Regions from separate parts of the Neobacillus sp. Fa239 genome, predicted to be linked through region 2. Evidence: predicted binding sites of a transcription regulator. Region 2 holds the regulator's gene; each other region holds the start of a gene.

Region 1 (10,999 bases), 100 kb from region 2:
CATTAACGTTTTGACCTAAAAGGGTCACTTCTTGATAGCCCTGAGCGGCTAAATGACGAACCTCCTGGATAATTTCTTCCGGACGGCGGCTCCGCTCTTTTCCGCGTGTATAAGGAACAATACAATACGTACAGAATTTATCACAGCCATACATGATATTAACCCATGCTTTAATATTTCCACGGCGTACTTTTGGAAGGTTTTCAATGACATCGCCTTCCTTGGACCAAACCTCAACCACCATTTCCTTTGACATATATGCCTCATGCAAAATGTTCGGAAGTCGGTGAATATTATGGGTTCCAAAGATCATATCTACATGGTGGTAGGTTTTTAGAATTTTATTGACCACTGATTCTTCTTGTGACATACAGCCGCACACACCAAGCAGAAGGTCAGGCTTTTCCATTTTCAGCGCTTTTAAGTGGCCAAGCTCACCAAATACTTTATTCTCAGCATTTTCACGAATGGCACAAGTGTTAAGAAGAATAACATTTGCATCCTCCGTGCGATCTGTAGGCTCATAGCCCAATGCCAGGAAAATCCCTGCCATTACTTCTGTATCATGCTCATTCATTTGACAGCCATAAGTGCGGATATAGAACTTTCTTCCCTCACCCATGCCGCGGAATTCCTCAGGAATAGAGAAATCAGAATGATATTTTACTTCTTCCTTACCACGCTTTTTTGCTTCTTTTAATGAAGGAGCAGTCATCACTTGTTCAAAATATTTGCTGTAATCCTTGGCGGATTTTCTGTCCGAAGAATTAGCAGCTTCTACTTTTTTACTATCTAATCGTTGTTGTTCATTCATTAGGAAAAACTCCTTTCTCGGGTTTCAATTTGCATTTATTTGTTCAATGATTTTTACCATTTCAATACATCATGATAAAAGTGCAGACGTATCTGCACATTATAATAGTATAAAGGTTATCAAGGGTGAAAACAATAGAAAAACCCGTGAAATTAGATTCCACGGGTTTTTTAAAATTAACTACTAATTACATAAATTCTGCAACTAATTTATCGAAGTGTGCTTGATCAAGGTTAAGGTTAGCGTTAACTAATGGCTCTTCTGAGTATCCTTTAATCAATTCTTGATAAGAAGGACGCTCTGTGTTTTGGTAAATAAGTCCAGTAACAAGGCCATTATGCTTCATTAAAGTCTGCATAGCTGTTTCGCGGCTAGATGAGTCATAACCTTCAACATCGCTTAATTTCGTTAAGTTTTCTTTAAACCAGTCATATGTGTTGACCTTATTATAGGTCACACATGGGCTGAATACGTTAATTAAAGAGAAGCCTTTATGTTTGATTCCTGCTTCAATTAATGCAGTTAGGTCTTTTAAATCAGTTGAAAAGCTTTGTGCAACAAAAGTAGCACCGGCAGTTAATGCCATTTCCATTGGAGAGATGGTTTGTTCAATGGACCCCATTGGCGTTGACTTTGTTTTAAAGCCTTCTGCTGAACGTGGGGAAGTCTGACCCTTTGTTAGACCATAAATTTGGTTATCCATAACAATATAAGTAATATCAACATTACGACGAATCGCATGGATCGTATGAGCCATACCAATTGCATAACCATCACCGTCCCCACCGGAAGCGATAACAGTTAGGTCACGATTGGCCATCTTAACACCTTGAGCAATCGGTAGGGAACGACCATGAATACCATGGAAGCCATAAGAATTAATATAACCGGAAATACGTCCTGAACAGCCAATCCCAGAAATTACGGCTAAATTCTGAGGTTCAAGTCCTACATTCGCTGCTGCACGTTGCATTGCCGCTTGTACAGAGAAGTCGCCACAGCCAGGGCACCAGTTCGGTTTTACATCATTTCGAAAATCTTTAAATGTGGCCATTTAGAACAACTCCTTGCATTTTGAATAAACTTCATGAGGTAAAAATGGATTTCCATCATATTTTACAAACTTCGTAATTTTTTCAGCGTGTCCAACATTCATTTTCATAATATTGGCTAATTGACCAGTTGCGTTGTTTTCTACGACAAGTACTTTCTTAGCCGTACGTAGAAGTGGTAATAATTCGTCTGTCGGGAACGGATGAATTAAACGAACATGTGCATGATTCACTTTCATTTCGTCATTTTCAAGACGAACCATTGCCTCTTCAATCGCACCACGAGTAGAGTTAAAGCCCACAATTAGAAGGTCTGCATCTTCGTGTGGTGCATTTTTATATACAGGTGTATTAAAACGAATATTCTCAACTTTACGGAAACGTTTGTCCATTTGGGCAATACGATTTGATGCTGATTCAGATGGTTTACCAGTTTCAGCGTGCTCAACACCTGTAACGTGGTGAATACCATTTTTCATACCAGGGATTGTACGTGGTGAAACACCATCTTCAGTTACTTCATAACGTTTGAAGTAGCCTTTGTTTTCAATCTCTGGAAGCTCTTCAGTCACAAGCTTACCGCGTCTAATTTCTACTTTAGAAACATCAAGTGGTTCTACAGTTTGTTTACCCAATGATAATTGAAGATCGGATAGAACAATAACCGGGCACTGATATTCTTCAGCAAGGTTAAAGGCTTCTGCCGTATCATAGAAAGCTTCTTCAACAGTACTTGGAGCCATAACAATTTTAGGAATTTCTCCGTGTGTACCATAAATCATGGCCATTAAATCGGATTGCTCCTGTTTTGTTGGTAATCCTGTTGATGGACCGCCACGCTGTGTATCTACAATGACAAGCGGAGTTTCGGTAATACCAGCAAGACCAATCGCTTCCATCTTTAATGATAATCCTGGCCCAGATGAAGCTGTGATGGCACGAACGCCGCCATAGCTGGCACCAATTGTCATTGTACATGCAGCGATTTCATCTTCCGTTTGGATAACAGTTCCGCCAAGTGCAGGCAGTTTCTTAATTAAGTATTCCATAATATCTGATGCCGGTGTGATTGGATACGCGGCCATAAAACGGCAGCCTGCAGCAAGTGCTCCCAGAGCAATCGCATCATTCCCAATCATAAACATACGTTTTTTGCCATCGGCTTTTTCAAGCTGCATGGTTGGAACGCTGGCATCCATTTTTTCTTTCATGTAATCAAATCCAGCTTTAATGGCATCCATGTTTTTCGCAACAACCTGGTCGCCTTTTTTGCCGAAAATTTCACGAACTACTTCTTCGAAAACATGAATATCTAAATCTAATACAGCCGAAGTAGCACCGATTGCCACCATGTTCTTCATTAAGGAAGTTCCTAATTCTGTAGCAATTTCTGTAAATGGAACCGCATACAATGCTGCTTCTGAATCTTCCGGTCTTGTTGGATTAAATTTGGAATCAGCCAGAATTACACCTTTACTGTGCAATTCTTTGTAATTAACATCAATAGTTTCTTGGTCAAATGCGACAAGGATATCAAGGTCATCAGAAATAGAACGAACTTCTGTTGTGCTGACTCTGATTTTATTGTTAGTATGGCCGCCTTTAATACGAGACGAAAAGTGACGATAACCATACAAGTAATACCCCAGGCGATTCAATGCGATAGCAAAGATTTCCCCAGTGCTTTCAATACCTTCCCCTTGTTGTCCGCCAACTTTCCATGAAAGTTGATTGATCATGTCTTACACCCCTTTGGATATGTAAAAAGTTAAGTAAAAAATTTCACTATAAGAGTAGCACTTTCCCTAGCAAATCACTAGACTTTCAAGCTTTAATACCTAAAAGAATATTGCATAGATGTACTAAACGCTTTCAATTCTAGACCTATGTACATAAAATTGCAAGTCTTTAGGGAAAAATATTGTCTAAAATATGAATATTTTTTTACTGCTTTAAATTCCCTTCATTTTTAAAGCATTGATAGAAAGCTTAAGCAGCTGTAGATCGCGTTGTTATGCAGTTTTCACTTTATCCTTGTGGTTTTATCGCTTTAAAGCATGTTTATAATTGTAGGTATATTAGAATAATATATTTGAAGAAATCAAGTTGAAAGTTTTGCCAATTAAAAATGCCTGCTTGTTAGGTACACAAGCAGGCAGGAAATGAACGCCTTCCACCCTTTATTCTATAGGATGAAAATATGTCTATCGTGGTTCGACAATTAGTTTTATCGCTGTACGTTCTTCACCGTCAATTAAAATGTCGGTAAACGCCGGAACACAAATCAGATCCACTCCGCTAGGTGCTACAAATCCTCGAGCAATCGCTACTGCCTTTACGGCTTGGTTCAATGCACCCGCACCAATTGCCTGTATTTCCGCTGCACCTCTCTCACGAAGTACTCCGGCAAGCGCACCAGCTACAGAATTAGGATTAGATTTTGCTGAAACTTTTAATATTTCCATTCCTAGCTTCCCCCTTGTATAATCCCGATCCCCCATGAGCATTTCATGAACAATTCAGGTATATAAGTTTCCACTGCTACTATATTCAATGGACAAAAGACATATTCCGGCTTGACCAAAAAAAGCAAAGAAAAAACCTCCCAAAAGGAGGTTTTTCATTATGTGTACCATGGATGATCGTCATTAATCAAAATCCGCTCTATTTTCTTGCAGAGACCCGTTTTTTTATCTAATTCAATCAAAACTCCGCTCAGCAAATTACGGCCGGTTTTTGCCACTTCAAAGCGCACAGGAAGGCTTGTCAGAAATCTCTTTAGGACGGCTTCTTTTTCCACCCCAAGAATGCCATCGTAAGGTCCAGTCATGCCCACATCCGTGAGATAGCCTGTTCCTCCCGGCAAAATACGGTTATCCGCAGTTTGTACATGCGTATGCGTTCCTACCACTGCTGAAACTCTTCCGTCTAAATACCATCCCATTGCTTGCTTCTCACTCGTAACCTCTGCGTGGAAATCAACAAAAATAATGGGTGTCCGCGCACGCGCAATTTCAATTAATTCATCTGCCTTACGAAATGGACAATCAATTGACGCCATGAAGGTCCTGCCCTGTAAATTGATTACTGCAACTTCAAATTCATTTACCTTAAAAAAGGCCAACCCTTTACCAGGAGTGCCTTCCGGAAAATTCGCCGGCCGCACCATATTTTTCGCCTTATCTATAAATTCAAAAATTTCCTTATTATCCCATGAGTGATTTCCAAGTGTAATGGCCTGAGCGCCATAGCCCAAAAATTCACGGTATATTTTCTCTGTAATTCCTTTACCAGCGGCTGCATTTTCCCCATTAATAATGGTGAAATTCGGCCGGTATTTTTCTTTTAGTTTCGGAAGGTATTCCTTCACCATGTCACGCCCGGGTGAACCCACAACATCTCCAATAAATAATAAATTCATGTTTTTCCCTTTCTGCTTTTGACCTAACTATTTAAATTGTATCACAACAGCTGATTATTTAATCGTTTCAAAAAATAAAGCGGTGCATTCGCACCGCCTTATTTTGCGTATTCCACAGCCCGTGTTTCACGGATAACTGTTACTTTTATATGTCCAGGATAATCAAGCTCTTCTTCAATCCGCTTTCGGATATCCCGTGCCAAGCGATGTGCAGCTAGATCATCTATCGTATCCGGTCTAACAATTATCCTAACTTCACGACCAGCCTGAATAGCAAATGACTTTTCTACACCTTCATAGGACTCAGAAATTTCTTCAAGCTTTTCAAGACGACGAATATAATTTTCTAGAGTCTCACTGCGTGCACCAGGTCTTGCAGCGGATAAGGCATCAGCTGCAGCCACTAGGACAGCGATGACAGATGTTGGTTCCGTATCGCCATGATGTGAAGCAATACTGTTAATGACAACAGGGTGTTCCTTGTACTTTGTAGCAAGCTCTACCCCAATCTCAACATGGCTTCCTTCTACTTCATGGTCAATTGCTTTACCGATATCGTGGAGTAAACCTGCACGTCTAGCTAATGTTTCATCCTCGCCAAGCTCAGCTGCCAGTAAACCTGAAAGCTGTGCAACTTCCATTGAATGTTTAAGAACATTCTGCCCGTAGCTCGTACGGAATTTTAGACGACCAAGGATTTTGATTAAATCAGGATGCAGTCCATGAACACCGACTTCAAATGTCGTTTGTTCACCGACTTCGCGGATGTATTCATCTACTTCACGACGAGATTTCTCAACCATTTCCTCGATTCGTGCCGGATGGATTCGTCCATCCTGAACTAATTTCTCAAGGGCGAGTCGAGCAGTTTCACGACGAATTGGATCAAATCCAGATAAAATAACAGCTTCCGGCGTATCATCGATAATTAAATCAATTCCAGTTAATGTTTCGAGTGTACGGATATTTCGTCCTTCACGGCCAATAATACGGCCCTTCATTTCATCGTTTGGAAGGTTGACGACAGAGACAGTCGTTTCCGCAACATGGTCAGCAGCGCAACGCTGGATTGCCAGCGAGAGAATTTCTTTCGCCTTTTTGTCAGCTTCCTCTTTTGCGCGGGTTTCGCTTTCTTTGATCATGATGGCTGTATCAACAGTCAGCTCCTGCTCAACTCGATCTATAATAATCGATTTCGCTTCCTCACGCGTTAAGCTCGAAATTCGTTCTAGTTCAGTTTGTTGTGTTCGTACTAACACTTCCACTTTGCTTTCCATCTCTTCAATATGCTGTTGTCTTTGGTTTAGAGAATCATCCTTCTTTTCTAAAAGAATTTCACGCTTATTTAACGTATCATCCTTCCGGTCTAAATTCTCTTCTCTTTGCAGTAAACGATTTTCTTGTTTTTGCATTTCATTTCTTCGTTCACGAACCTCACGTTCTGCTTCAGTACGAAGCTTGTGAATTTCATCCTTTGCCTCGAGCAATGCTTCTTTCTTTAACGAATCAGCATCACGCTTTGCTTCTTCAAGAATTTGCTCTGCAGCATTCTTTGCTCCTGCAACTTTTGCATCAGCAATGGATTTGTGAACCAAATAGCCAACAACGGCACCGACGATAAGGCCAAGCAAAATGAAGGCGATTGTAAGTGGACCCATCGTTACACCTCCTCTTGCTATGAACTTTTGTTTCTTCTTTCAAGTGTCGGCATGTACATTGTTTAGACTCAACATACAGCAAGCACTAAGGCTTTTCAATGTAATATTTTCAAAAATGTAAAATATACATGTTAATTGTAAATGTGTGCAAATTTATTGTCAAGGGTATGTCCTTACAGCTTTTTGAAATATTTTGAATTTCTTTATATACTACACGGTTTTTCGTTGGGTTTTTGATGAATAAAAATACATTTTGTTGAATAATTATGCGAATTTATTAAAAAGAGCAAAACCTGGTTTGGCTTTGCTCATTCTTAGATTTAGTCAAGTAATTCAAATTGGTCGTCATCTTCTGTTTCAGTAACGGTTTTTTCTCCATCCAAACCATAGTGCGCGCGGATTTTTTGTTGAATATCCAAGCGAATATTAGGGTTTTCCTTCAAGAACTGTTTCGCATTTTCACGGCCCTGACCAAGTCTTTCCTCATTATAGGAATACCATGACCCGCTCTTTTGAACGATATCCAGTTCTGCTCCCATATCAATGATTTCGCCTTCTTTAGATATACCTTCACCATACATAATATCCACTTCCGCCGTACGGAATGGAGGTGCTACTTTATTTTTTACAACTTTAATTTTCGTTTTGTTTCCGACCATGTCGTTACCTTGTTTTAAGGTTTCGGCACGGCGGACTTCTAGACGGACGGTTGAATAGAATTTAAGGGCGCGGCCGCCTGGTGTCGTCTCGGGGTTCCCGAACATGACTCCAACTTTTTCACGAATTTGGTTAATAAAGACCGCGATTGTTTTTGATTTATTAATTGCACCAGATAATTTACGAAGGGCTTGAGACATTAAACGGGCTTGCAAGCCTACGTGTGAATCTCCCATTTCCCCTTCAATCTCTGCTTTAGGGACTAAGGCTGCAACAGAGTCGATAACGAGAATATCAACTGCACCGCTTCGGACAAGTGCTTCCGCAATTTCAAGGGCTTGTTCGCCTGTGTCAGGCTGAGATAATAATAGCTCATCAATATTTACACCAAGTTTTTGTGCATAGGTTGGGTCAAGTGCGTGCTCGGCATCGATAAACGCTGCTTGGCCGCCTTTTGCTTGTACTTCTGCGATAGCATGTAAGGCTACGGTTGTTTTACCAGATGATTCAGGGCCATAGATTTCAATAATTCTTCCCCGAGGATACCCACCTACACCAAGAGCTACATCAAGTGCTAATGAGCCGCTAGGAACAGTAGATATTCTTGTTTCTGTTTGCTCTCCCATTTTCATAATGGAGCCTTTACCGAATTGTTTCTCTATTTGCTTTAACGCCATTTCTAAGGCCGCTTTACGATCACTCACTAATCGTTCCTCCTCAAATATATATAAATAAAAGTTCAGACAATCTATCATTTTGAAACCTATTAATAATATAACCTCTTTTAGGATATTTGTCGAGCAAAAAATCGAACATCCATTCGACTATTTTTGTTTGAATTGAGATGTGAAATTAGGTGAATTCCACTGATATTTGAGGATTTTTGGTAGGGCTAGACTGCCCAATTACCTATTTTTGTTAGTTGTCTGAAAATATAAAATGAAATAGTAGATTTTGATTTGAGATATTTGAAAATTATTATGTTCTTTTCTAATTGACCACGTTTTACGGTCACTATTTTGATTGATTTCAACGGTTTTGTCCGTAAGACCACCGATTGTGGACATTTCCAAGAGTTTCTGTGCCAGCATTGTCCGTTACACCCACGATTACGGACAACTCCAAGATTCTCTGCACCTGCATTGTCCGTTACACCCACGATTACGGACAACTCCAAGATTCTCTGCACCCACATTGTCCGTTACACCCACGATTACGGACAACTCCAAGATTCTCTGCACCTGCTTTGTCCGTTACAACCCCGATTACGGACAACTCCAAGATTCGTTGCACCAGCTTTGTCCGTTACAACCCCGATTACGGACAACTTCAAAATTCTCTGCACCTGCTTTGTCCATTACACCAACGATTACGGACAACTCCAAGATTCTCTGCACCATCATTGTCCGTTACACAAATACACCTTGCTCGTAGCAACAGCCAGCAATCGCATTCCAACAAAAAAACACAAAACGCTACACAGCATTTTGTGTTTCTTTCAACAAATAATAGCATCCCAATTTAACAGCACGGACACGGTTGGCTTCCCGCGCACCGGCAAGAATGACCTCCCGAACAACGGTCGGACGCCCCTTAATAGCAATCCCAATATAAACGGTTCCGACAGGCTTGCCTTCCTGCTTATCAGGGCCGGCTACGCCTGTAAAGCTAATCCCAATATCCGCCCCCGTAAGCGCAGCGACATTTTCTGCAAGCTCCAAGGCGCATTGTTCACTAACGACTCCATATTGTTGAATCGTTTCTTCTTTCACACTTAATACGTTGCGCTTTACCTCATTCGTATAGCAGACCACTCCGCCTTTTAAAACAGCACTCGCTCCGGGAATCGCTGACAGCTCCTGCTGAAACATTCCCCCTGTCAGGCTTTCTGCAGCAGAAACGGTCCATTTCTTTTCGTGTAAAATTTTGCTCAATTCATTCACTAGAGAAGTTTGATCATAGCCATATAAATACTGCCCCACCCGCAGGCTAATCGTATTTTCCACTTCATCCAGCATAAAATTTGCTGTCGTAACATCTTGGTGCTTGGCGGTCAGCCTTAACGTTACCTCACCATCAGAGGCCAGCGGGGCTATCGTCGGGTTCGTTTGTGCATCAATTAAATCAAGGATTTCCGTTTCCAATGCGGCTTCGCCAATCCCGAAAAATCTTAGCACCCTTGAAACAATTTTCTCATTGGATTTGACTTGTGCGGAAAGCGCACCAATACCATAGTCTAAGAACATGGGCTCCATTTCTTTTGGAGGGCCAGGCAAAAGCATGTAAATGTGCCCGTCGCTCTCCACCACCATCCCTGGTGCCATTCCATGATCATTTGGCAATATAACCGAACCCTCGAAGACGAGTGCCTGTTTCCGGTTATTTTCTGTCATTTGCCGGTTCGTTTTTTTGAAATAAACCTCAATAGAATCTAATGCGGCTTGGTCGAAAACAAGTTTTTTGCCAATATGTCTTGCAATTGTTTCTTTTGTCAAATCATCTTTTGTCGGACCGAGGCCACCGGTAAAGATAATTAATTCGGATCGGCTTTCAGCAATCGAAACAGCTGCCTCTAAACGGTCAGGATTATCACCAACGACCGTGTGGTAAAATACATTAATCCCCATGCCGGCTAACTGCTGTGACAAAAACCTAGCGTTAGTATTGACGATTTGACCAAGTAATAGTTCTGAGCCAACGGCAATAATCTCAGCATTCATCTTAACACCCCTATTTTGAGTTTCTCAGAATATGACTATTTTTAGCAAAATAATCCCATCCGGACCAAATCGTGAAAATCAAGGCAACCCATAAAGCAATCTGTGCAAATGGAAAAGAAATCATCTCAAAAATGAAATTATGTAAAAGTAGAGCGGCAATGGCAACAATTTGTGTCCATGTTTTAATTTTTCCCAGCATATTGGCAGCGACCACTTCACCTTCCCCTGCTAAAAGGAGCCTAAGCCCTGTCACGGCAAATTCCCGGCTGATAATTACAATGACAATCCAAGAGGAAGCGTATCCCAATTCTACTAAAACGATTAAGGCTGCCGAAACAAGAAGCTTATCGGCCAGCGGATCAAGAAATTTCCCCATATTCGTAACCAAGTTATATTTTCTTGCATAATAACCATCCACCCAATCGGTAGCAGATGCAAAAATAAATATTAATGCCCCGACAAAATGGGTGACCGGCAAGTCTGTTCCAAGCAAATGCATCGTTCCCCATTTAAAAGGGACAAGCATTATAATCAAGAATAACGGAATCAATAATATTCTCGAAACCGTTATCTTATTTGGTATATTCATCGTAAAACCTCCAAATCTATTTCAACAAAGTGAAAAATAGCCATCGGACAGATGACTATTTGTTCTTCGGAACATATTGGATCGTAAT
Region 2 (10,999 bases):
AGCGACTATAACGGCGCTTAGAGGATGGTTCATTTTTGTTGCATAGATGGCACCCTGAATCGCAAAAGCAGACAACCCGATGGCGTCGGACAAGTTTCCCCATTTTTGCCAGTGCTTTAGAAGATTGCTTGGGAATAAAAAAACGGCCGTAATCGCTAATAAGGCAATTTCAAAAAACAACCCCTGATCCCATAGAGCAGATACCGGTACCCCGATTAACAGATTACGAATCGCACCGCCGCCGAAGGCTGTGACGATCCCTAAAATAAAAACACCCAAAATATCATATTCTTCCTCCATTGCGACAATCGCACCACTAGCGGCGAAGGCAATGGTTCCAATCATACTTAGTACTTCCCACGTCATGCTAACCCATTTCTCCTTATTTCTACTATATAGAACGTTAATAGTATATTCATATAAACAATTTTGATTGTATCACGGTTGGATAAAAATACAACACAAATTTTGAATAATTGTGAACGATGGAAAATTAGAGTATCCAGAGAATTTTTGATATGATGGAACAAGAAGTTTATGGAAAGGAAGATGGTCCATTGGAACAAAAAGACACGATAGAAAAAGCGATCCTTGTCGGCTGCCAAACTCCTGAAGAAGATGAACTGCGCTTTACCTATTCAATGGAAGAATTAGCTTCGTTGACAGAAACGGCTAAGGCTGAGGTGCTGATTTCTGTTGTTCAAAAACGGGAGCGAATTCATCCAGCCACCTATTTAGGCAAAGGCAAAGTGGAAGAACTGAAAGCATTATCCGAAGAGCTTGAAGCTGATATCGTGATTTTTAATGATGAGCTTTCCCCAAGTCAAAAGCGAAATCTTGCACAGGAAATTGACGCAAGGATTATTGACCGGACTCAGCTTATTTTAGATATTTTTGCCCAAAGAGCCAGGTCAAAGGAAGGAAAGCTTCAGGTTGAACTGGCCCAACTGCAGTACATATTGCCGCGCCTTGCCGGGCAAGGAATTGCCTTATCAAGGCTTGGAGCCGGAATCGGGACAAGAGGACCCGGGGAAACAAAATTGGAAACAGACCGCCGCCACATTCGCCGCAGGATTGACGATATTAAAGCTCAGCTCAAGGTCATTGTCCAGCACCGTGAGCGTTACCGGGAAAGAAGAAAGAAAAATAAAACCTTTCAAGTGGCCATCGTTGGCTATACCAACGCCGGAAAATCAACGCTGTTCAACAGGCTGTCAGAAGCCGAATCCTACGAGGAAAACCAATTGTTTGCCACACTTGACCCGATGACACGGAAATTAATTTTACCAAGCGGTTTTTTAGCGTTGATTACCGATACCGTCGGATTCATTCAGGATTTACCGACCGCCCTGATTGCGGCTTTCCGCTCGACATTGGAAGAGGTGAAGGAAGCGGATTTGCTTTTGCATGTGGTCGATATGTCAAATCCTGATTATTTTCACCATGAAAAAACGGTCCATAAACTGCTTGAAGACTTGGAGGTAAAAGATATTCCGCAACTAACCGTCTATAATAAAAGGGATCTGGTGCACCCAGACTTTGTTCCTACTGCAGACACTCCTTCCATCTTTATTAGTGCATTTGACAAAGAAGACCGCGATGCCTTAAAAAGAAAAATGGAATCCGTCGTGATCGAGATGATGGCGCCATACCAAGTGGAAGTTCCATCAACAGAAGGAAAACTGCTTTCCTTATTGAAAAATGAAACGGTATTAAGGGAATTAACCTTTAATGAAGAGAGCGGACACTATCAATGCCGGGGATTTTCACTAGAAGACCATCAAATAACAGGACAATTACAAAAATTCAAAGTTTAGATTGGAGTACATCATGTTTCAACAGTTGAAGAATGGGGAAAAGCTTCAGCCGATTGTGGCAGAAGTAGAAAAACAAATTGCCGAGGTTCATAAGAAGATTGAGGAAAGAGCCGAAGTAAATCAGTTTCGCGTATGGCAGAGCTTTCAAAAACATAAAGTTAGTGATTCGCATTTTATCCCAACAACAGGTTACGGCTATGATGATATTGGCCGTGATACATTGGAACTAGTCTATGCGGATGTTTTCGGCGGAGAGGCAGGACTTGTTCGTCCGCAAATTATTTCCGGGACTCATGCGATATCCATCGCGCTGTTCGGCGTCCTTCGTCCGGGAGACGAACTCTTGTATATCACCGGAAAACCTTATGATACCCTGGAAGAAATCGTCGGAATCCGCGGGAACGGGGTCGGTTCCTTGAAAGAGTTCGGCATTTCATATGATCATGTTTCACTCGCTGAAGAGGGAACGATTGATTGGGATACCGTTTCCAGCAAAATCAAGCCCAATACAAAAATGATTGGCATCCAGCGTTCGAAAGGGTATGCGACAAGACCATCTTTCACTGTTGCTGAAATCAAAGAAATGATTTCATTTGTTAAGGAAATTAAAGACGATGTGGTTGTCTTTGTGGATAATTGCTACGGCGAATTTGTCGAGGAGCTGGAACCTTGTCATGTCGGTGCCGATTTAATGGCAGGCTCACTGATCAAAAATCCGGGCGGCGGCATCGTCAAAACAGGCGGCTATATTGTCGGGAAAAAACGCTGGGTCGAAGCCTGTTCCTACCGGATGACTTCTCCTGGAATCGGGGCGGAGGCAGGTGCCTCGCTTTACAGCCTGCAGGAGATGTACCAAGGCTTTTTTCTAGCCCCGCATGTGGTTGGTCAGGCATTAAAAGGGGCGGTTTTCACCGCAGCGACCCTTGAAAAACTAGGGATGAATTCTTCGCCTAAATGGGATTCCATGAGGACAGACCTTATTCAGTCGGTCCAATTTGATGACCGCGACAAAATGGTCGCTTTTTGTCAGGCCATTCAATTTGCTTCCCCAATCAATTCGCATGTCACTGCGTATCCTGCCTATATGCCAGGCTATGAGGATGATGTCATTATGGCAGCAGGCACCTTCATACAAGGGGCAAGCATCGAACTGACCGCAGATGGACCGATTAGACCTCCTTATGTAGCCTATGTCCAAGGGGGATTAACCTACGGCCATGTCAAAATGGCTATTTGTCTGGCACTGGATCGGTTGCTTGAAAAGGGGTTAATTAAGTTAAAATAAATTTGTTATATAGAGGGCAAAATAAATTGTCCTCTTTTTTTGAGGTTTTGAATCCGGTTTTGGAGTTTTGTACATTTTTACAAAAGATGGATGAGCTATTAGCAGGAAATAAAATTATATAAAAAATCATGTTAGAAAACCTAACATATGATTGACATCTTTTCTAACACGAAATATAATAACAATATAAATCAGCAAGAAGGAGGAGAAATTTGGTGACTGGAAAGGAAATTCGCCGTTCCATGCCGCTGTTCCCGATCGGAACTGTCATGCAGCTTACTGAACTAACTGCCAGACAAATCCGTTATTATGAAGAACACCAATTGATTTCTCCAGCAAGAACAGACGGGAACCGGCGCCTATTTAGCTTAAACGATATTGATAGGCTGCTAGAAATTAAAGATTTAATTGACCAAGGCGTTAACATGGCGGGAATCAAGCAGTTGTTCTTTATTAAAGAGCAGCAGTTAAATATGACACCGCCACCGACTGAAAAAGCCAAACGCGAAGTAACAGATGAACAACTAAGAACCCTTCTAAGAAATGAATTATTGCATTCGGGTAGACTAAATCGGTCGACATTACGCCAAGGAGACATGTCACGATTTTTCCATTAATTAATTAATTAAAAAGCAGGGGGTAATACCATGTCTAAGTACTCAAGAGAAGATATTCAACGATTGGCAAAAGAGGAAAACGTTAAATTCATCCGTTTACAATTCACCGACATTCTCGGCACCATTAAAAACGTAGAAATTCCAGTAAGCCAATTAGAAAAGGCGTTAGACAATAAAATGATGTTTGACGGTTCTTCTATCGAAGGTTTTGTACGCATTGAAGAGTCCGATATGCAGCTTTACCCAGATCTTAATACATGGGTAGTTTTCCCTTGGACAGCTGAAAAAGGAAAGGTTGCACGTCTAATCTGTGATATTTATACACCAGAAGGAAAACCATTTGAAGGGGATCCTCGTAACAACCTAAGACGTGTGTTACAAGAAATGAAAGACTTAGGATTCACTAACTTCAACTTAGGACCAGAACCTGAATTCTTCTTATTTAAATTAGATCAAAAAGGTGAGCCAACTTTAGAGCTTAACGACCAAGGCGGCTACTTCGACTTAGCGCCTACTGACCTTGGCGAAAACTGCCGTCGTGATATCGTTCTTGAATTAGAAGAAATGGGCTTTGAAATCGAAGCATCTCACCACGAAGTAGCACCAGGACAACACGAGATTGATTTTAAATATGCGGATGCCATTACTGCATGTGACCAAATTCAAACATTCAAGTTGGTTGTAAAAACAATTGCTCGTAAGCACGGCTTACACGCTACCTTTATGCCAAAACCATTATTCGGTGTAAACGGATCTGGAATGCACTGTAACCTTTCTTTATTCAAAGACGGCAAAAATGCATTCTATGAGCCAAGCGGCGACCTTGAATTAAGTGATACGGCTCGTCAGTTCATTGCCGGCATCTTAAAGCATGCTCCAAGCTTTACAGCGGTAACGAACCCAACAGTTAACTCATATAAGCGTTTAGTACCTGGTTACGAAGCACCTTGTTATGTGGCATGGTCTGCAAGAAACCGTTCACCATTAATTCGTATTCCTGCTTCACGCGGCATGAGCACACGTGTTGAGGTAAGATCTGTTGACCCGGCTGCAAACCCATATCTTGCCATGGCTGTACTATTAAAAGCAGGTTTAGATGGAATTAAAAACAACTTAACTCCTCCAGCTGCTGTAGATCGTAACATCTATGTGATGAGCAAAGAGGAAAGAATTGAAGAGGGAATCATCGATCTTCCAGCAACATTGGCTGCAGCACTAGATCAATTAAAAACGGACGAAGTGATTGTTTCCGGTCTTGGAGAGCACATCTTCGAGCACTTCGTAGAAGCGAAAGAAATCGAATGGGATATGTTCAGAACAGTCGTTCACCAATGGGAACGCGATCAATATATGAGCATGTATTAAAAAACGAAAGCCTCGGCGCACTATGCGTCGGGCTTTTTTTATTTTTATTTTGCTAATTCTGTTCATGAATATGCAACTTTCGTATTCATGGTATCCTTTTTCAATAAAATGGAAAATATGTGGAAGAGGAGTGTTTGAATGATTGGACTTATTATTGCTATTATTATTACAAATCTTATCGCTTTTTCTACAAATAAAAGACTATCCCTAAACCAAATTGTTCATATTTGGATGTTTACGGTAGCCTTTCAAATGAATTTTGATTTTTATGTAGATATGGAACATCATGGTTACTGGTATTTTACAAAAAAAGCAGACTGGAGAGAATTGCCGACAAATATTATGCTTGTTCCTCCAGTTAATATAATATTTTTAAATTTTTTCCCGTTTGAAAAAGCTAAAATAAAACAAGTAACCTTCTTCATCATTTTTTTAATTGGAATATTAATTTATGAGGCAGTAGCTTTACTTCCCGAACCATGGGGTTACTTTCATTTTGGCTGGTGGAATTTAGGTTACTCAGCAATTTTAGATCCAATCCTGTTACTCATTTTATTGGGTTATTTTAAGTGGATTCGTTGGATTGAGGTAAAGCAGTTGTCATGAAATGATTTTAGAGGTGTCGCCAATAGCTTTTATAGGTGACACTTTTTGTTTTTTCTATCTCACTTTTGTCGCCTTTAGTTAGGTTTATAAAACTCATTCGTCTTTTTAAGTTTTCGGAAAAGCTTAGAGTGATTACCTACAAAATAGTACATGCCCACATTCATACTATATAAAATGATATAAGCAATTAGTGATAACCATATAGACCAATGAATGTAAGTAGCTACTTTCATAAAATGTGCTATTTTCTCTAAAACAGTTGTGACTATCGCAGCACAACAAACATAGTAAAACCAATGTTTCCTAAGGAACTGCCAAGTTGCCAATCCTAAAATAAATAAATACATGGAGCATGGATAGAGAAAATAGTATAAAAGGAAATCAAATATTTCATACTTATCACGATCATTCGAAAAATATAAATGAATCTGCAGAAGAAGAGCACAATAATCGATTGTTAGTGTAAAAACCCAATAGGATATAAAATGAACAAAGGGAATTCTCTTAGGCATAAAGAAAATTAGGAAAAAAACAGGAATAGAATTAAAAGAATCAATTAGGATCACCTATGACTATTGTGGACAAATACAACATATTAAGTCAAATAAAACAAATTTTTGTAAAAAATGGAAATTAATATTAGGGAATTCCCTATATTCGCAAAAGCATTCAGTAAATTGTCCAACAAAAAAATGGCTTGGAGCAAAAACTCCAAGCCATTTTTCTAATGAATATGACGGTATACTCCAATTACTTTCCCTAAAATAGAAACGTTTCGTAAAATAATTGGCTCCATTGTTGAATTTTCTGGCTGCAGGCGAATGTAATCTTTCTCTTTAAAGAATCGCTTACAGGTTGCTTCGTCTTCTTCGGTCATGGCGACAACAATGTCACCATTATTAGCGGTACTTTGCTGCTTGACAATGACGTAATCCCCATCCAGTATGCCGGCTTCTATCATACTTTCCCCCATAATTTCAAGCATAAAAACATGCTCATCTGAAGGTGCCAGTCTTTCAGGAAGAGGGAAATATTCCTCCACATTTTCAATGGCCGTAATCGGAATACCAGCTGTAACTTTTCCGACAACCGGAACATTAACAACATTGTTTCTTGGAATATGTGTACTTTCATCCATTTCTAATATTTCAATCGCTCTTGGTTTAGTAGGATCCCGTCTAATCAGACCTTTACTTTCCAATCTAGCTAAATGACCATGGACTGTTGAACTGGAGGCTAAGCCGACTGCCTCGCCAATTTCTCGAACGGATGGCGGGTATCCCTTTTTCTTAACCTCGCCTTTGATAAAATCAAGGATATCCTGCTGCCTTTTTGATATTTTTGCCATAGTATGTACACCTCGCCCTAGTAAATGTTGCCTTAATTATAGCATGTTCGCCAATTTTATACAAACATAAGTTCGAACATTTTGTTGACAGCAAACGAATGTTCGGTTTATAATAAAAACCAAGAAGACGAACATATATTCTATTAAGAGGTGCGAGTTATGAAAACGTTATGGAAAAAATATTCTTATGCTATCACTCTTATTCTATTAAGCTGCTCTTTAGCAATCATGTTTTCCATCCATTTGAATGCAAACACAAATGATAAATACATAAAGATTACCGTTTCAACAGGAGATTCACTTTGGAAAATTTCTGATCAGTTTTCTGGTCAGCATTCCCTTACCCATGAGGAGTTTGTCAGCTGGGTTAAGCTGCACAATCAGCTGGATGATGATAATATTTATCCAGGGGAAGAGATTGTAATCCCTGTAAGTAAACATGCAAATGCAGATTCTAATATGGAATATGCAAGTGCCGCAGCAGAATAGAAAGTGAGTTAATAATAATGAAAGCCATTATTTATTGCCGGGTAAGTACAACGAAAGAAACCCAAGAAACGTCATTAATGCGTCAAGAAGAAGAGCTGCTTCAATTGGCAAACCTCCATCAATTTGATGTCATTTCCATTATTAAAGAACAAGCAAGTGGATACGAACTAGAAAGAGATGGAATCCTTCAATTATTGGATCTGGTGAAAGAGAAACAAGCGCATGCCGTGTTGATCCAAGATGAAACCAGACTTGGAAGAGGAAACGCAAAAATAGCTTTATTACATTGTATTTTAAAGGAAGGAATAAAGCTTTTTAGTATATCTCATAATGGAGAATTGCAGCTTTCCGAGTCTGATTCTATGGTATTAAAGATTGTTGGGATGGTCGAAGAATACCAAAGGAAATTACATAATATTAAAATTAAGCGTGGTATGAAACGAGCCGTTGCGCAGGGATATCAACCGGAGAAAAACCTCAAGAATCTGGGCGAGCATGCAGGCAGAGAAAAAATCGATGCCCCAATAGAGGAAATTATTCGGCTTAGAAAAAACAAATTAACCTTCTCTGAAATTGCGGCTGTTTTAAGGGGCTTTGGATACAACATCTCCAAAGCCACTGTTCATAGAAGATACCAGGAGTATATACAGTCAATTAAAGACTAAGTCTTTAACCTTGTCAGAACCTCTTTTTTTTAGTAAAATTTACTCTTTGAAAGGATTTTATTTGAAAGGAAGGTTCTTAAATGCTTTCTAAAGAAAAGATGGCTAGAATTAATGAGCTGGCAAGAAAATCAAAAGCTACTGGATTAACGGAGCTAGAAGCTAAAGAACAGTCCAAATTAAGAAGTGAGTATTTGGCAACATTCCGTTCTGCTATGCTAGATACGTTAACAAATACAAAAATCATTGACCCCGAAGGCAATGATGTGACACCAGAAAAAATTAAAGCAAGGAAAAAAAATACACTTCATTAATGTAGGAATACAAATTTTTGTATTCCTTTTTTACATATACAATCCGACTCTGTGTCAAAATAAGAAACAATATGAGATTTGTTCGCTATGTAGGGGCTATTTGTTGAATAAATCCCTGCATAATTATAATATTATTGTTGTTGTATTTAAATCCTAGTAATCAGGAGAGGATGTCATTTATGTTTGATACTATTGATCAATTATCTGTAACTTCCATTCGTACTCTAGCTATTGATGCGATTGAGAAGGCAAACTCTGGCCACCCAGGCATGCCAATGGGTGCTGCCCCAATGACTTATACACTATGGACTCGCTTTATGAACCAAAACCCTAAAAACCCGCACTGGTTTAACCGTGACCGATTTGTTCTATCCGCTGGGCATGGCTCTGCGTTATTATACAGCATGCTTCACTTAGCTGGTTATAATGTGACCATGGATGATTTGAAACAATTCCGTCAATGGGGAAGCAAAACACCAGGTCACCCTGAATATGGCCATACAGAAGGTGTTGAAGCAACCACTGGACCGCTTGGACAAGGAATCGCCATGGCGGTGGGGATGGCAATGGCAGAACGTCATACAGCTAGTGTTTATAACAAAGATAATTTTGAAATTGTGAACCATTATACATATAGTATTTGTGGTGATGGAGATTTGATGGAAGGTGTTTCTGCTGAAGCAGCTTCTTTAGCAGGGCATTTGAAATTAGGCCGCCTAGTGGTTTTATATGATTCAAATGATATTTCCCTTGATGGTGATTTAAATAAATCATTCTCAGAAAGTGTCAAAGGCCGTTTCGAGTCTTACGGCTGGCAATATCTCCGCGTAGAAGACGGCAATAATCTTGAAGAAATTGCCAAAGCGATTGAAGAAGCACGAAATGACCTAGAACATCCAACGATGATTGAAGTTAGAACGGTTATCGGCTATGGTTCACCAAACCGGGCTGGAACTTCCGGTGTTCATGGGGCTCCACTCGGCAAAGAAGAATTAAAATTGACAAAAGCAGCTTATAACTGGACTTTCGAGGAAGATTTCCATGTACCTAAAGAAGTATATGAAAACTTCCAAAAGCTGATTGTTGAAAATGGCGAGAAAAAAGAAAGAGAATGGAATGACCTGTTTGCTCAATATAAAAAGGAATTTCCTGAGCTTGCAAACCAGCTTGAACTAGCCTTGAACAAAGAACTTCCATCAGGCTGGGATAAAGATATTCCAGTCTATAGTGAAGGGAAAAGCTTGGCTAGCCGTGCTTCTTCCGCAGAAGTGTTAAATGCAATTGCAAAGAATTTACCTACCTTTGTCGGAGGATCTGCTGACCTTGCCGGATCCAACAAAACGCTTATTAAAGGGACGCAGGACTATATGCCTGGTTCATATGAAGGCCGCAATTTCTGGTTCGGTGTTCGTGAATTCGCCATGGGAGCTGCCTTGAACGGGATTACCCTACACGGCGGAGTAACCGCATTTGGTGGAACATTCTTTGTGTTTTCTGACTATCTAAGACCTGCAATTCGTCTGGCTGCCTTAATGGGACTTCCTGTAACCTATGTATTTACCCATGATAGTATTGCCGTTGGAGAGGATGGACCAACTCACGAACCGATTGAGCAGCTTGCAGCATTAAGAGCAATGCCAGGTTTATCGATCATCCGTCCTGCTGATGGAAACGAGACAGCAGCAGCCTGGAAGCTTGCTGTAGAGTCCAAAAACAAGCCAACAGCCCTTGTGTTAACGCGTCAAGACCTGCCAACACTTAAGGGAACTGATGAACATGCTTATGAAGGTGTATCGAAGGGTGCTTATGTTGTTTCTCCTGCAGAAAAACAAACACCAGACGCCTTATTGCTTGCAACTGGTTCTGAGGTTAGCCTTGCAGTGGAAGCGCAAAAAGCCTTGTCAGCGGAAGGTATCGATGTTTCCGTTGTCAGCATGCCTTCATGGGATCGCTTTGAAGCACAATCAAAAGAGTATAAACAATCCGTTCTTCCTGCTGGAGTTAAGAAACGTCTTGGAATTGAAGTTGGTTCCTCCTTCGGCTGGCACAAATATACCGGTGACGAAGGGGATGTCTTGGCCATCGATCAGTTCGGTGCCTCTGCGCCAGGTGAAAAAATTATGGAAGAGTACGGCTTTACAGTTAAGAACGTCGTAGACCGTGTAAAAGCTCTTTTACAAAAATAAATCCTATAACAAAGAGAGAATAGCCCTTGGCTGTTCTCTTTTTTTTCTGGGAGGCTAAATTTAGGTTCGCCGATTATATGCTCTGATTCGCCGAAAAACTACCGTCATTCGCCGATAAATGAGTTAGATTCGCTGATAAACAGCAATAATTCACCGATAAATTGGAGCTTACATAAGATTTTTGGATTCGCAAATAAATTAGGCAGATTCGCAAATATAAACGTTCAATTCGCAAATAAATTAATGAATTTATTCTAAAAGTAAGAAAAAACCGATAATTTTGTCTTAAAATAGAATCAAATTGACAGGA
Region 3 (10,999 bases), 2.3 Mb from region 2:
ACAGCAAGCGGCTGTTTGGCGAGCAGTTCGATTGAATTCATGGAAACTCCAGCTAATACGGAAACAACCAGCATTTGCTCCGTTAAATAGGCTCGGATGTTTTGGATGGCACTGGCAGCATCCTTAGGCTTCATCGCTAAAATGACTATATCTGCACCGTTAAAAAGGTCCTGCTGATTATACGTGTGATTGACCCCAAACCGTTCGCCAAGCTTGATGAGCCTTTCTTCGTTTTTACTGTTTGTTACCCAAACATGTTTTTGATCAATTAAACCATTTTCAAGAATTCCCGAAATAAATGCCTCTGCCATAGAACCCGCTCCAACAATGGCGATTTTCTTCATGAATATTCCTCCCATTTTTCAAATTGAAATTTGTCCAGCTCCCAGTGACTTTATCTAATAAAAACAAAAAGACCCTTCATCCAAAAAGGACGAAAGGTCTATCTTCCGCGGTACCACCTTCATTTACCCAATTAAACATAAAAAGGGTTCACTCGACTCCCGATAACGCGGGATCACGTTAGGTTTTCCTAAATGCTCATAAGGTAGGTTCAATGATCAAGAGGGCGGTGAAGCCTTTCAGCCTTTAGAGCTTCACTCTCTATCGCCATTTCTCATTTACTGGTCTTAGTCATCGCGTATAATGAATTAAATTTTAATAGTGATTATGCAAGAAAAACAGCATGTCTGTCAAGAATTAATTTCACGGAATTTTTTATTTTTTCTAAAAAGTTATGCAGAAATAATGACATTTTATGAAAAAATCGGTAAACTTATTTTTAAATATTAATGACTGTGTCCTATTCTTTATTTAACTATAACGTTAAGGAGATTATATAATGACAGAATGGAAAGATGGAATTGCGAAGATTACGTTACCCACTCCGTTTGCCGTAGGAGATGTCAATGCCTATTTGATCAAAGGCGAGCGGTTAACACTTGTTGATGCAGGAGTAAAAACAAAAGAATGCTGGAATTCGTTGAAAATTCAACTGGCTGATTTACACTTGAAACCTGATGATATTGAGCAGGTCATCCTGACACACCATCACCCTGACCATGTTGGCATGCTTGATTTTTTTGCCGATACATTAGAGGTTTACGGTCACCCGTTCAATGAACGCTGGATTCATCCAACGGAATCTTTTTTGCAGCTGCAGGAAGAATTTTTTACAGCGCTGTTTTACCAATTTGGCTTACCAGAGGAATACAAGCCATCACTGGCCAATTTAAGAAAAACGTTGAAATATTCCTGTGATCGGTCACTTTCCGGCCATCTTGTTGAAGGAATGAATCCTCCAGGACTTCATGGATGGCAGGTTATTGAGACGCCGGGGCATGCTCAGAGCCACATTGTGTTATTGCGCGAAAAAGATGGTGTAGCAATTGGGGGGGATCTCATACTTGCCCATATTTCACCCAATCCATTGTTAGAACCGCCGGTCCCTGGTGAAAAAGAAAGGCCGAAGCCGCAGCTACAGCAAAATGAATCCATAAAAAAACTATTGGCTTATCCTATTTCATTTGTGTACACAGGGCATGGAGAAGAAGTGTATCAATTACCAGAGTTAATTGAAAAAAGGCTTACTCATCAGCATGAGCGGGCAATGACTGTCCTTAACTGGCTGAAGGACGAGCAGCTAAGCGTTTTTGACATCTGTAAAAGACTTTTTCCGTCTGTATATAAACGCGAATTGCTGCTGACCATTTCGGAAACGGTTGGACAGCTTGATTATTTATCATCTATCGGTGAAATTACTAATAGGGATTTAGTGCCGATGCTTTTTCAGGCTAGATGAGGTGTTTGAATGGGTCGTGATCAAATAAAAGGCAAAAATATTGTTGTAACCGGCGCTTCTGGAGGAATTGGGGCGGAAATTGCCAAGCTATGTGCGGCAAGCGGAGCCAATCTCGTTTTGCTGGCAAGAAATATTGAAAAGCTGCAGCAGCTGCAAACCATGCTTCAGCAGAAGAATAGGGTACAGGTAAATGTTTATCAGCTCGATGTTTCGGATACGGATCAAGTGAGAGAAGTTTTTGAACGGATTTTTGAGGAAGTTGGAGAGATTGATATCCTTGTGAACAATGCTGGCTTCGGGGTTTTTCGTGAAGCACATGAAGCATCGATTTCTGAAATCAAAGGGATGTTTGAGGTGAATGTTGTCGGGCTCATGGCTTGTACAAGCATGTGCTTACCGAAAATGCGTGAGAGGCGCCGGGGGCATATCATCAATATTGCCTCCCAGGCCGGAAAAATAGCTACACCAAAATCAAGCGTCTATTCCGCTACCAAGCATGCCGTTCTAGGGTATACGAATTCACTAAGGATGGAAGTCGCTGACTATAATATCCATGTAACCTCCGTCAATCCCGGTCCGATTGCCACAAATTTTTTTAACATTGCCGATGAAACCGGCAATTATGTAAAAAATGTGCAACGATTTATGCTGCAGCCGGAATATGTTGCCGAGAAGGTCGTTCACAGCATGCTAACGAAAACAAGAGAAATCAACCTGCCGCGCTGGATGAATATGGGTAGCATTGTCTATGTGCTTTTTCCAAGGCTGTTTGAGCGGATAGGCAAACGGGTGTTGAATAGGAAATGAAAGCCCCTTAGGGCACCCTCAATTTGATAGACAATTTATCTTACAAAAAATGCTTAGAAACATAAGTAGTCTTATCCTTTAATGAGTAACCGGTGATATTTAAAATAAGCGGAGATTTTTCGGTTAAATTCAGAATGGAGCTCTTTTCGAGGGAATTAAGGGGAGGATTTCCGGTTATGCAAAGAAAAATCCCCCATTTTCATGTTTTTCGAGTCAATAGGCGGAATCTCTCCGTCTATTTAAGCTATTTTCAGTGCTATTTCCAAATTAAGAGAAGTTTCTCCACTTATTTATCAAACCCGATGCTTAACATGCCTCTAAACCGATAAGAGCGGACCCACACGGACTTTTTTTGCGGAATCATCCTGTTAAAAATTCATATACCAGATCATTGATGACTTCATACAAATCTGCTGCCGGCTCCTCTGCCTTCGTCTGTAAAATCCGCTTGGTTAATTCCTCCAAATCCTGTTCGCTTAACAGCATGGAATCAGGTTCATAATACTGTTTGAAACAATTCTTAATCATTTTCACAATCAATTTTTTCTCCATGTCAGTGCACCTCATGCTTATTATAGCGTTTTTTCGCGCTATTTCCACAATTAAAAATGTCAATAAATTTCCATTGAACACGAACGCATATTCGCTTAATATAATGAGTATAATACAAAAGAACAAATGTTCGTAATTTGTGTTTGGAGGAAATCTTATGGTCGATTACAGCCTAGCACCGCAAAATAAAATTTTATGTGTCGACATGAAAAGCTTCTATGCCAGCTGTTCAGCTGTCATGCTCGGCCTCGATCCCCTGGATTGCTATATCGTTGTAGCCGGAAGCCAAGAGCGGCAGGGAAGCGTTGTGCTTGCCGCTTCGCCGCGCATGAAAAAAGAATTTGGAATTAAGACAGGATCGCGGTTGTTTGAGCTTCCCAATGATCCGCGCATTCAAGTGGTTGAACCGAAGATGGCCACCTATTTGCGCATTTCTACAGAAATTTCCAAGGTTTTTAACCGTTACGTACCCAAGGAAGCAATCCATACGTATAGCGTCGATGAAAGCTTCATCAAAGTGGATGGTGCCATCCATCTGTGGGGTGACGCCCATACGATTGCCCAAAAAATAAAGAATGATATTGAGCGGGAATTTCAGCTGCCATGTGCGGTGGGGATTGGCCCGAATATGTTAATGGCGAAGCTTTGTCTTGACCTGGATGCGAAAAAAAAGGGAATAGCCGAATGGACATATGAAGATATCCCGGCAAAGCTGTGGACCGTATCTCCGCTGAGAGAAATGTGGGGGATCGGCCGGCGGGTTGAAAAGACGTTAAACGGGATGGGTATTTTTACGGTTGGCCAGCTGGCTCGATATGATTTAGAAGCACTAGAAAAGAAATTTGGCATTATGGGTAACCAGCTTTACTATCACGCCTGGGGAATTGACCTCTCCGAGCCCGGAGCCCCGATTATTCAGGGGCAGATCAGCTTTGGAAAAAGCCAAATTCTTTTAAGGGATTATAAAGAGGAAAAGGAAATCAAGCTTGTCATCTTGGAAATGTGCGAGGAGGTGGCACGAAGAGCAAGAACGCATCTTAAAGCGGGAAGGACGATCAGTCTCGGAATTGGCTACAGCCAGGACGAATTTGGCGGTGGTTTCCATCGCTCACGATCCATTCCGCGGCCGACGAATGTGACGATGGAGCTTTACCGAGTCTGCCTCGAATTATTTCATGAGCATTATAACGGAAAGACGGTCAGGCAAATCAGCTTGGCGATCAGCAATATTGTCGATGACTGTGAGCTGCAGCTTGACCTTTTCGACATGGGTGCTTATAAGAAGCGAGATCTGGGCTATGTAGTGGACTCCATCCGCAGACGCTTCGGTTCCGCTTCCCTATTGCGTGCTGTTTCCTACACGGCGGCAGGAACCGCCAGGCACCGGGCCACACTGGTGGGCGGGCATAAGAAGTAATTTTTAAGGGAAAGAAGGAGAGGATATGATTCGTGACCGCGGCAGAATCAAATGGACGTCGATGATGCTTCCTGAGCATGTGAAACTGCTTAGGGACTGGGTTAAGGAAGACGGCTTTGAAGACCGAAAAGAAATGGATGAACAGCAGCTCGAGTTAATGAATGAAATCCTGTTTGAAGCCATCGAGTTTGACCAATTTGTCACCATTACGCATTATCGGAATCGGAATTACGAAATCGTCATCGGAAAAATTCACTACTGGGATGAACTGGTACAAAAGCTTCATATCGTCGACCGGTTTGAAGAGATGCACCGCATTTCGATTAGCGATATAGTGGACATTCGGCGGACGGATTCATAGATAATAGAAAGAGGCAAAAGGGTCTGACCCCCTTGAACAACACTCTATAGATAGCTTTTAAGATAAGTTTAGCTATATATTGACGTTGCGGGGTCAGACCCTTATGTTTGCGGACAGCCTCATATGAGATTAATCAGCTTTAGGAACCCGTACCTGGGATTCGAAATGCCCTTTATGTGAGCCGTCACAAAAAGGTTTATTTTTTGATAAACCGCAGCGGCAAAGTGAAAAGGACGGCTTCGTTGTATAAACATTGCCCTCTCCGTCGACTAATTCCACATCACCTGTAATCCGCAGTGACCCGTTATCATTTACTTTAATTTGAACTTTTGTCATACTTAACACTCCTTAAAATGTTTTTACTTTGAGAGCTGCTTTAAGCAGAAAAATAAAAGCTTCAAAAAACATATGATACAATCATCATATGACAATAGAGGAGGCTTTAAACATGAAGATAGAAATTACAGCAGCCGCCGCTGAAAAAATAAAGGCAAGAACTGACGGCCATAAAGGCTATTTAAAATTAAAATACGATACAGACGGCTGCGGTTGTGCAGTAAATGGTGTAGTAGTATTGTGGTTTGCGGCTGAATTAGAGGCTGATGACATCAAGATTGAAACCAATGACCAGCCGGTTTATATCGAAAAGTCAAAAGAAGTTTTCTTTGAAGAGCAGATGAAAATCGATTTTTCAACGGCAACCAATTGTTTTCAACTAAAAAGTCCGCAGCAAATCCTGAACGGTTATATGAGCCTCGTCATGAAAACAGACTAATCCAATTGGATAGTCTGTTTTAATACGGAAACGTATTTTTCCAAAAACTCATCAATAACCCGCTCATAATCGGTACGATTTTCGTTAAATGATTGGGCGTGACGTCCGTTTTCAGCTAAATATAGCATTTTTGGGCCTTTTGTATGCGCGAATAATTCCTGTGTCATCGTTGGCGGAATATAATCATCCATACGGCTGTGAATAAAAAGAATCGGATGTTTGATATTTTCAATCACCGAAATGGGTGAAACGTTCTGAATCGAATATTTATCGCGAAAACGTAAGATGAGGTCGCCAATTGGTATCAATAGGCCGGGGAAAAGCTTGAAATCCTTTTTGATCAGATACGCAAGCTGTGCCTTGAAATCAGAAAATGGACAGTCCGCAATGTAAAAATCAGCTCCATCCTCGATCATCCCGGCATACAGTAGCATGGTCGAAGCTCCCATTGATTCCCCATGAATTCCGAGCAGCAAATCCGGTCCTTTTTCGTTTTTAAGCCAGTCGACGACTGCTTTTAAATCAAACTTTTCATAATGACCATAGCTCGTTGTTTTACCACCGGATTCTCCATGGCGCCGATGATCGTAAATCAGGGCATTAAAACCGCGTTTCAGAAAGATATTCATGTATTTAACCGAATTGACTTTTGTTTCGGTTACGCCATGAGAAATAATAATATAGCGATTAGTTTGATGGGGTTCAACTAGAAGAGCTTTAATGGAATAACCAAATGGGGAGGGAATTAAAACCTCCCGTTTTGAAAGGGATTTAAATTCATCCTGATTAAATCTCCCCGCTTCTTTTTCCCGCTGTAAAATAAAGTCCTCATTTTTCTTTTTCATATACATAATCCGGTTGGTAAAATAAATGGCAAGCGCAAGCCAGAAAAATAACAATATAAACAGAGCGCGAAATGCCTTTTTCATTATTTGGCACCTCCTGAAGAAAATAACTATAATTTTCCTATTTACACTAATAGTACATGAAAAAAGCCGCAAATACTAATCGCGGCTTCAAATAATTACTGTTCAGCATTCTGTCTTTTGGTTGGATGCGTCGCTTTTTCCACTTCTTCAGCAGCCATCATACGCTTGCCGCCTCCTGCTGAATCTGCATAGTTTTTTCCCTTTTGGCTATTTCCTTTATCCCGTTTTTGACTCATCATTCAGTGCTCCCTTCAAATTGGTTCACCTAATAAGATGCATGAATGAAAGAGTGATTATTCATTATACGGATTGTTTATGGAGTTGAAAATAGCCGCTGTCAATTGTCCGTGACAAATGTGGCCGAACGATTTCAATGGCGTTTACAAGCTTGTCAAGATCCACACCCGTGCTGATTCCCATTCGTTCTAGCAAATAGACCACATCCTCAGTCGCTGCATTCCCGGCTGCCCCTGGAGCAAATGGGCAGCCGCCAAGTCCGCCTGCAGAAGTGTCAAATCGGTCAATCCCTGCTTGAAGAGACGCTAAAATATTCGCAAGAGCAAGCTTGCGGGTATCATGAAAATGCGCTGTCAGCAGGATGTTGGTAAATTCATTTTTTAATTTTGAAAATAAGGAAAAGGCTTCCGTCGGTGCGGCCATCCCGATCGTATCGGCCACACTTAATTCATCTACACCTGCCAGGACAAATTCACGGCAAAGCTTGATTGTATCCGACTCATTGATTTTTCCCTCATAAGGGCAATAGAAGGAGGTTGAAATACAGGCGCGGACAAAGTAACCCTTTTCTTTCAGTTCCGCGATAATGGGCTTCAATTCCGCTAGACTGTCCGCAGTTGATTTATTAATATTTTTTTGATTAAACGTGTTACTCACACCGACAAACACGGCAACAGCCTTGCAGTTGGTCGAATAAACGCGGTCAATTCCCCGTCGGTTTGGTGCAAGAACAATGTCCCTTGATCGTTCATCGAGGCAATCAAGGACAATTTCAGCGGCATCCGCCATTTGCGGCACCCATTTCGGAGATACGAATGATGTCAGCTCCATTTCCTCAAGCCCGGCATTTTTTAACCCGGAAATAAACTGCTTTTTAATATCAGTCGGTACGAACAATTTTTCATTTTGCAGCCCATCGCGTGGACCAACTTCAATAATTGTTACTTTTTTAGGCAAATTTAACATCATTTTCACCCTCCATTATTCATACTTTCATTGTAGAGGGGTTAATTTACAAAAATCAAGAATAAATGAAATTTTGACAAAATTAGAGGATTTTTTAGGACTGTGCTAGAAGTATTAAAGGTAAAAAAGGTTGGAAAGGAAGAGAAGAAAAATGAATCAAACAGAAGTAGTAATCGTCAGTGCAGTCCGCACAGCAATCGGGAATTTTAACGGCAGTTTAAAAAATGTTTCAGCAACCGACTTAGGAGCAACGGTAATTAAGGGGGCACTTGAACAGGCAGGGGTCAAACCGGATCAGGTGGATGAAGTGATCATGGGGAATGTTCTGCAGGCAGGTCTTGGTCAAAATCCGGCAAGACAGTCTGCCATTAGAGCGGGCATTCCTGAAAGCGTTTCCTCCATGACGATTAATAAATTATGCGGGTCAGGCTTAAAGGCTGTTCACCTTGCCACGCAAGCAATTTTAACGGGAGACGCAGAAATTGTCGTAGCAGGTGGTATGGAAAATATGACCCAGGCCCCATTTTTATTAAAAAATGCCCGCGACGGCTTTAAAATGGGCGATCAGAAGCTAATTGACACCTTGCTTGGAGACGGGCTTCATTGTGCTTTTAACAACTACCATATGGGTGTTACGGCAGAAAATTTAGCTGAGAAATATTGTTTGACAAGAGAAGAACAGGACGAATTTTCGGCTTGGAGCCAAGAGAAAGCCGTTAAAGCCATTGAAGCAGGGAAATTTAAAGATGAAATTGTCCCTGTTGTCATCCCGCAGCGAAAAGGCGAACCAGTTATTTTTGAAACAGATGAATATCCGAAGAAAGGAACAACAGCGGAAAAATTGGCGGGATTGCGTGCCGCTTTTAAGAAGGATGGCACGGTAACAGCTGGAAACGCTTCCGGAATCAATGATGGCGCGGCAGCTGTGGTGGTGATGTCTAAGAAAAAAGCCGACGAACTGGGATTAACACCGTTGGTGACCATTAAAGGAAATGCCAATGCAGGGGTGGACCCGAGCATCATGGGAATCGGTCCTGTACCAGCTGTTAAAAAGGTATTGGAAAAAACAGCATTATCAATGGAAGAGCTGGACTTAATTGAAGCAAATGAAGCTTTTGCAGCCCAATCTTTGGCTGTAGACTGTGAACTGCATTTTAATAAAGAAATCCTTAATGTGAATGGTGGAGCCATTGCCCTTGGACATCCAATCGGAGCAAGCGGTGCAAGAATTCTCGTCACGTTAATTCATGAGATGAAACGGAGAAACTCTAGAATCGGCTTGGCTGCACTTTGTATTGGCGGTGGGCAAGGGGTAGCCACCATTGTTGAGCTAGCATAAATCCTTAAAATTGAGGGGGAAAGAACGAAATGAAAAAAATTTGTACATCCTTCCAGGATGCTGTCGCTGATATTCATGATGGTGCGACATTAATGGTGGGCGGATTTGGCTTGTGCGGAATTCCAGAGAACCTGATTTTAGCGTTAGCCGAAAAAGGCATAAAGGATTTAACCGTGATTTCTAATAACTGCGGAGTGGATGAGTGGGGGCTGGGGCTCCTTTTAAATAATAAGCAAATCAAAAAAATGATAGGCTCCTATGTTGGCGAAAATAAAGAGTTTGAAAGACAGGTGTTATCAGGAGAATTAGAAGTAGAATTAACGCCGCAAGGGACACTGGCAGAAAAAATCCGGGCGGGCGGAGCAGGGATTCCCGCTTTTTATACGCCTGCCGGGGTGGGAACGCCAATTGCAGAAGGGAAAGAAACAAAAGTCTACCATGGCAAGGAATACTTGCTGGAAGAATCTCTAATCGCTGACTTTAGCCTGGTCAGGGCTTGGAAGGGCGACAAAATGGGTAACCTCATCTACCATAAAACAGCGCGAAACTTTAATCCGATGATTGCAGCGGCCGGAAAGGTGACCATTGCAGAGGTGGAAACACTATATGAAATTGGTGAACTGGACGCAAACTCCATTCACACGCCAAGTATTTATGTTCAATCCATCATTGAAGGGAAGCAGGAAAAGCGGATTGAGAGATTAACAGTCAGAAAATAGACTTGCAGAAAGGGGAAAGAGCAATGGCAAATGAAAAAATCTCTGTTAGAGAAAAAATAGCCATCAGAGCAGAGAAAGAAATTGAAAACGGCTTTTATGTGAACTTAGGAATCGGCATGCCAACTCTTGTAGCCAATTATCTATCGGAAAATAAACAGGTTGTCTTGCAATCTGAAAATGGTCTTCTTGGGATCGGACCATATCCAGGTGAGGAAGAAGTAGATCCTGATTTAATCAATGCCGGTAAAGAAACGGTAACGGCCATTAGCGGGGCTGCCTATTTTGATAGTGCCGAGTCATTTGCAATGATTCGCGGAGGACATATCAATTTAGCGATCCTTGGTGGTATGGAGGTTGCGGAGAACGGTGACCTGGCAAACTGGATGATTCCAGGGAAAATGATAAAAGGCATGGGCGGCGCAATGGACCTGGTTCACGGAGCCCAGAAAATCATTGTGATTATGGAGCATGTTAATAAAAAGGGAGAATCGAAAATATTAAAACAATGTACACTTCCATTAACGGGTAAAGGTGTCGTGAACAGGATTATCACCGACCGCGCAGTCATGGATGTAACCGAAAACAGGTTGAAACTTGTAGAAGTGGCAAAAGGCTTTACAGTAGAAGATATTGTCAATTCAACTGAAGCTACCTTAATAGTCGACGATAACGTAGTTCTAGAAGCCTATTAAGATTATTTTAGGCTGTTTTCTAAATGATTGTTATATTTAAATAGGTTTTGTGAAAAGTTGATTGGAGCGGAGGGCGCTCGACTCCTGCGGGAGTAGCGGGACAGGTGAGACCCCACAGGCGCAATGCGCCGAGGACACTCACCGCCCGCCCCGCGGAAAGCGAGCGCCCGGAGAGGAAATCAACCACTCTTTTTTAAAGCAGGCAGAATTTTCACATCAGCCTGCTTTTTTATTTTTGAGCATTTTTTAACATGGTATAATAAGAGCAAGATTTGATGGATTGGGGGAACCTATCATGAAAAAACAGCCAAAACCAAAACAGAAAAAAGATGAGTCAGTAGTCACGCTGAAGGATCTGATGAATCCCGATTTACTTAAACAGCTGAAAGACCAACAGGAGCAGC

What was found. The regulator LexA, encoded in region 2, represses DNA repair genes until DNA is damaged. The targets are predictions, from matches to a motif close to CGAACATATGTTCG.
Region 1: recA (recombinase RecA) is a predicted target of LexA. The motif match lies at 8,412-8,425, and genes of this name have one in related genera.
Region 3: ACZ5XR_RS19380 (Y-family DNA polymerase) is a predicted target of LexA. The motif match lies at 3,241-3,254, and genes of this name have one in related genera.

What each region holds. Positions count from the first base shown of each region.
Region 1 is NZ_AP041611.1:1,479,112-1,490,110, reverse strand. It holds gene miaB (tRNA (N6-isopentenyl adenosine(37)-C2)-methylthiotransferase MiaB) at 1-814, opposite strand, end outside; gene ACZ5XR_RS07125 (2-oxoacid:ferredoxin oxidoreductase subunit beta) at 1,002-1,868, opposite strand; gene ACZ5XR_RS07120 (2-oxoacid:acceptor oxidoreductase subunit alpha) at 1,869-3,605, opposite strand; gene spoVS (stage V sporulation protein SpoVS) at 4,071-4,331, opposite strand; gene ACZ5XR_RS07110 (TIGR00282 family metallophosphoesterase) at 4,490-5,287, opposite strand; gene rny (ribonuclease Y) at 5,386-6,945, opposite strand; gene recA (recombinase RecA) at 7,266-8,306, opposite strand; gene ACZ5XR_RS07095 (competence/damage-inducible protein A) at 9,078-10,322, opposite strand; gene pgsA (CDP-diacylglycerol--glycerol-3-phosphate 3-phosphatidyltransferase) at 10,333-10,911, opposite strand; gene ACZ5XR_RS07085 (helix-turn-helix domain-containing protein) at 10,967-10,999, opposite strand, start outside.
Region 2 is NZ_AP041611.1:1,580,320-1,591,318, forward strand. It holds gene ACZ5XR_RS07525 (trimeric intracellular cation channel family protein) at 1-366, opposite strand, end outside; gene hflX (GTPase HflX) at 519-1,817, shown strand; gene ACZ5XR_RS07535 (methionine gamma-lyase family protein) at 1,831-3,102, shown strand; gene ACZ5XR_RS07540 (MerR family transcriptional regulator) at 3,345-3,719, shown strand; gene glnA (type I glutamate--ammonia ligase) at 3,750-5,084, shown strand; gene ACZ5XR_RS07550 (hypothetical protein) at 5,223-5,690, shown strand; gene lexA (transcriptional repressor LexA) at 6,415-7,038, opposite strand; gene yneA (cell division suppressor protein YneA) at 7,198-7,527, shown strand; gene ACZ5XR_RS07565 (YneB family resolvase-like protein) at 7,545-8,192, shown strand; gene ACZ5XR_RS07570 (DUF896 domain-containing protein) at 8,273-8,503, shown strand; gene tkt (transketolase) at 8,683-10,689, shown strand.
Region 3 is NZ_AP041611.1:3,927,358-3,938,356, reverse strand. It holds gene proC (pyrroline-5-carboxylate reductase) at 1-344, opposite strand, end outside; T-box leader at 427-646, opposite strand; gene ACZ5XR_RS19395 (MBL fold metallo-hydrolase) at 842-1,801, shown strand; gene ACZ5XR_RS19390 (SDR family NAD(P)-dependent oxidoreductase) at 1,811-2,608, shown strand; gene ACZ5XR_RS19385 (YqzH family protein) at 2,969-3,160, opposite strand; gene ACZ5XR_RS19380 (Y-family DNA polymerase) at 3,318-4,577, shown strand; gene ACZ5XR_RS19375 (YolD-like family protein) at 4,603-4,938, shown strand; gene ACZ5XR_RS19370 (CDGSH iron-sulfur domain-containing protein) at 5,068-5,274, opposite strand; gene ACZ5XR_RS19365 (iron-sulfur cluster biosynthesis family protein) at 5,387-5,713, shown strand; gene ACZ5XR_RS19360 (alpha/beta hydrolase) at 5,710-6,642, opposite strand; gene ACZ5XR_RS19355 (hypothetical protein) at 6,738-6,881, opposite strand; gene ACZ5XR_RS19350 (hydroxymethylglutaryl-CoA lyase) at 6,943-7,848, opposite strand; gene ACZ5XR_RS19345 (acetyl-CoA C-acetyltransferase) at 7,997-9,184, shown strand; gene ACZ5XR_RS19340 (CoA transferase subunit A) at 9,214-9,903, shown strand; gene ACZ5XR_RS19335 (3-oxoacid CoA-transferase subunit B) at 9,927-10,595, shown strand; gene ACZ5XR_RS19330 (YqkE family protein) at 10,891-10,999, shown strand, end outside.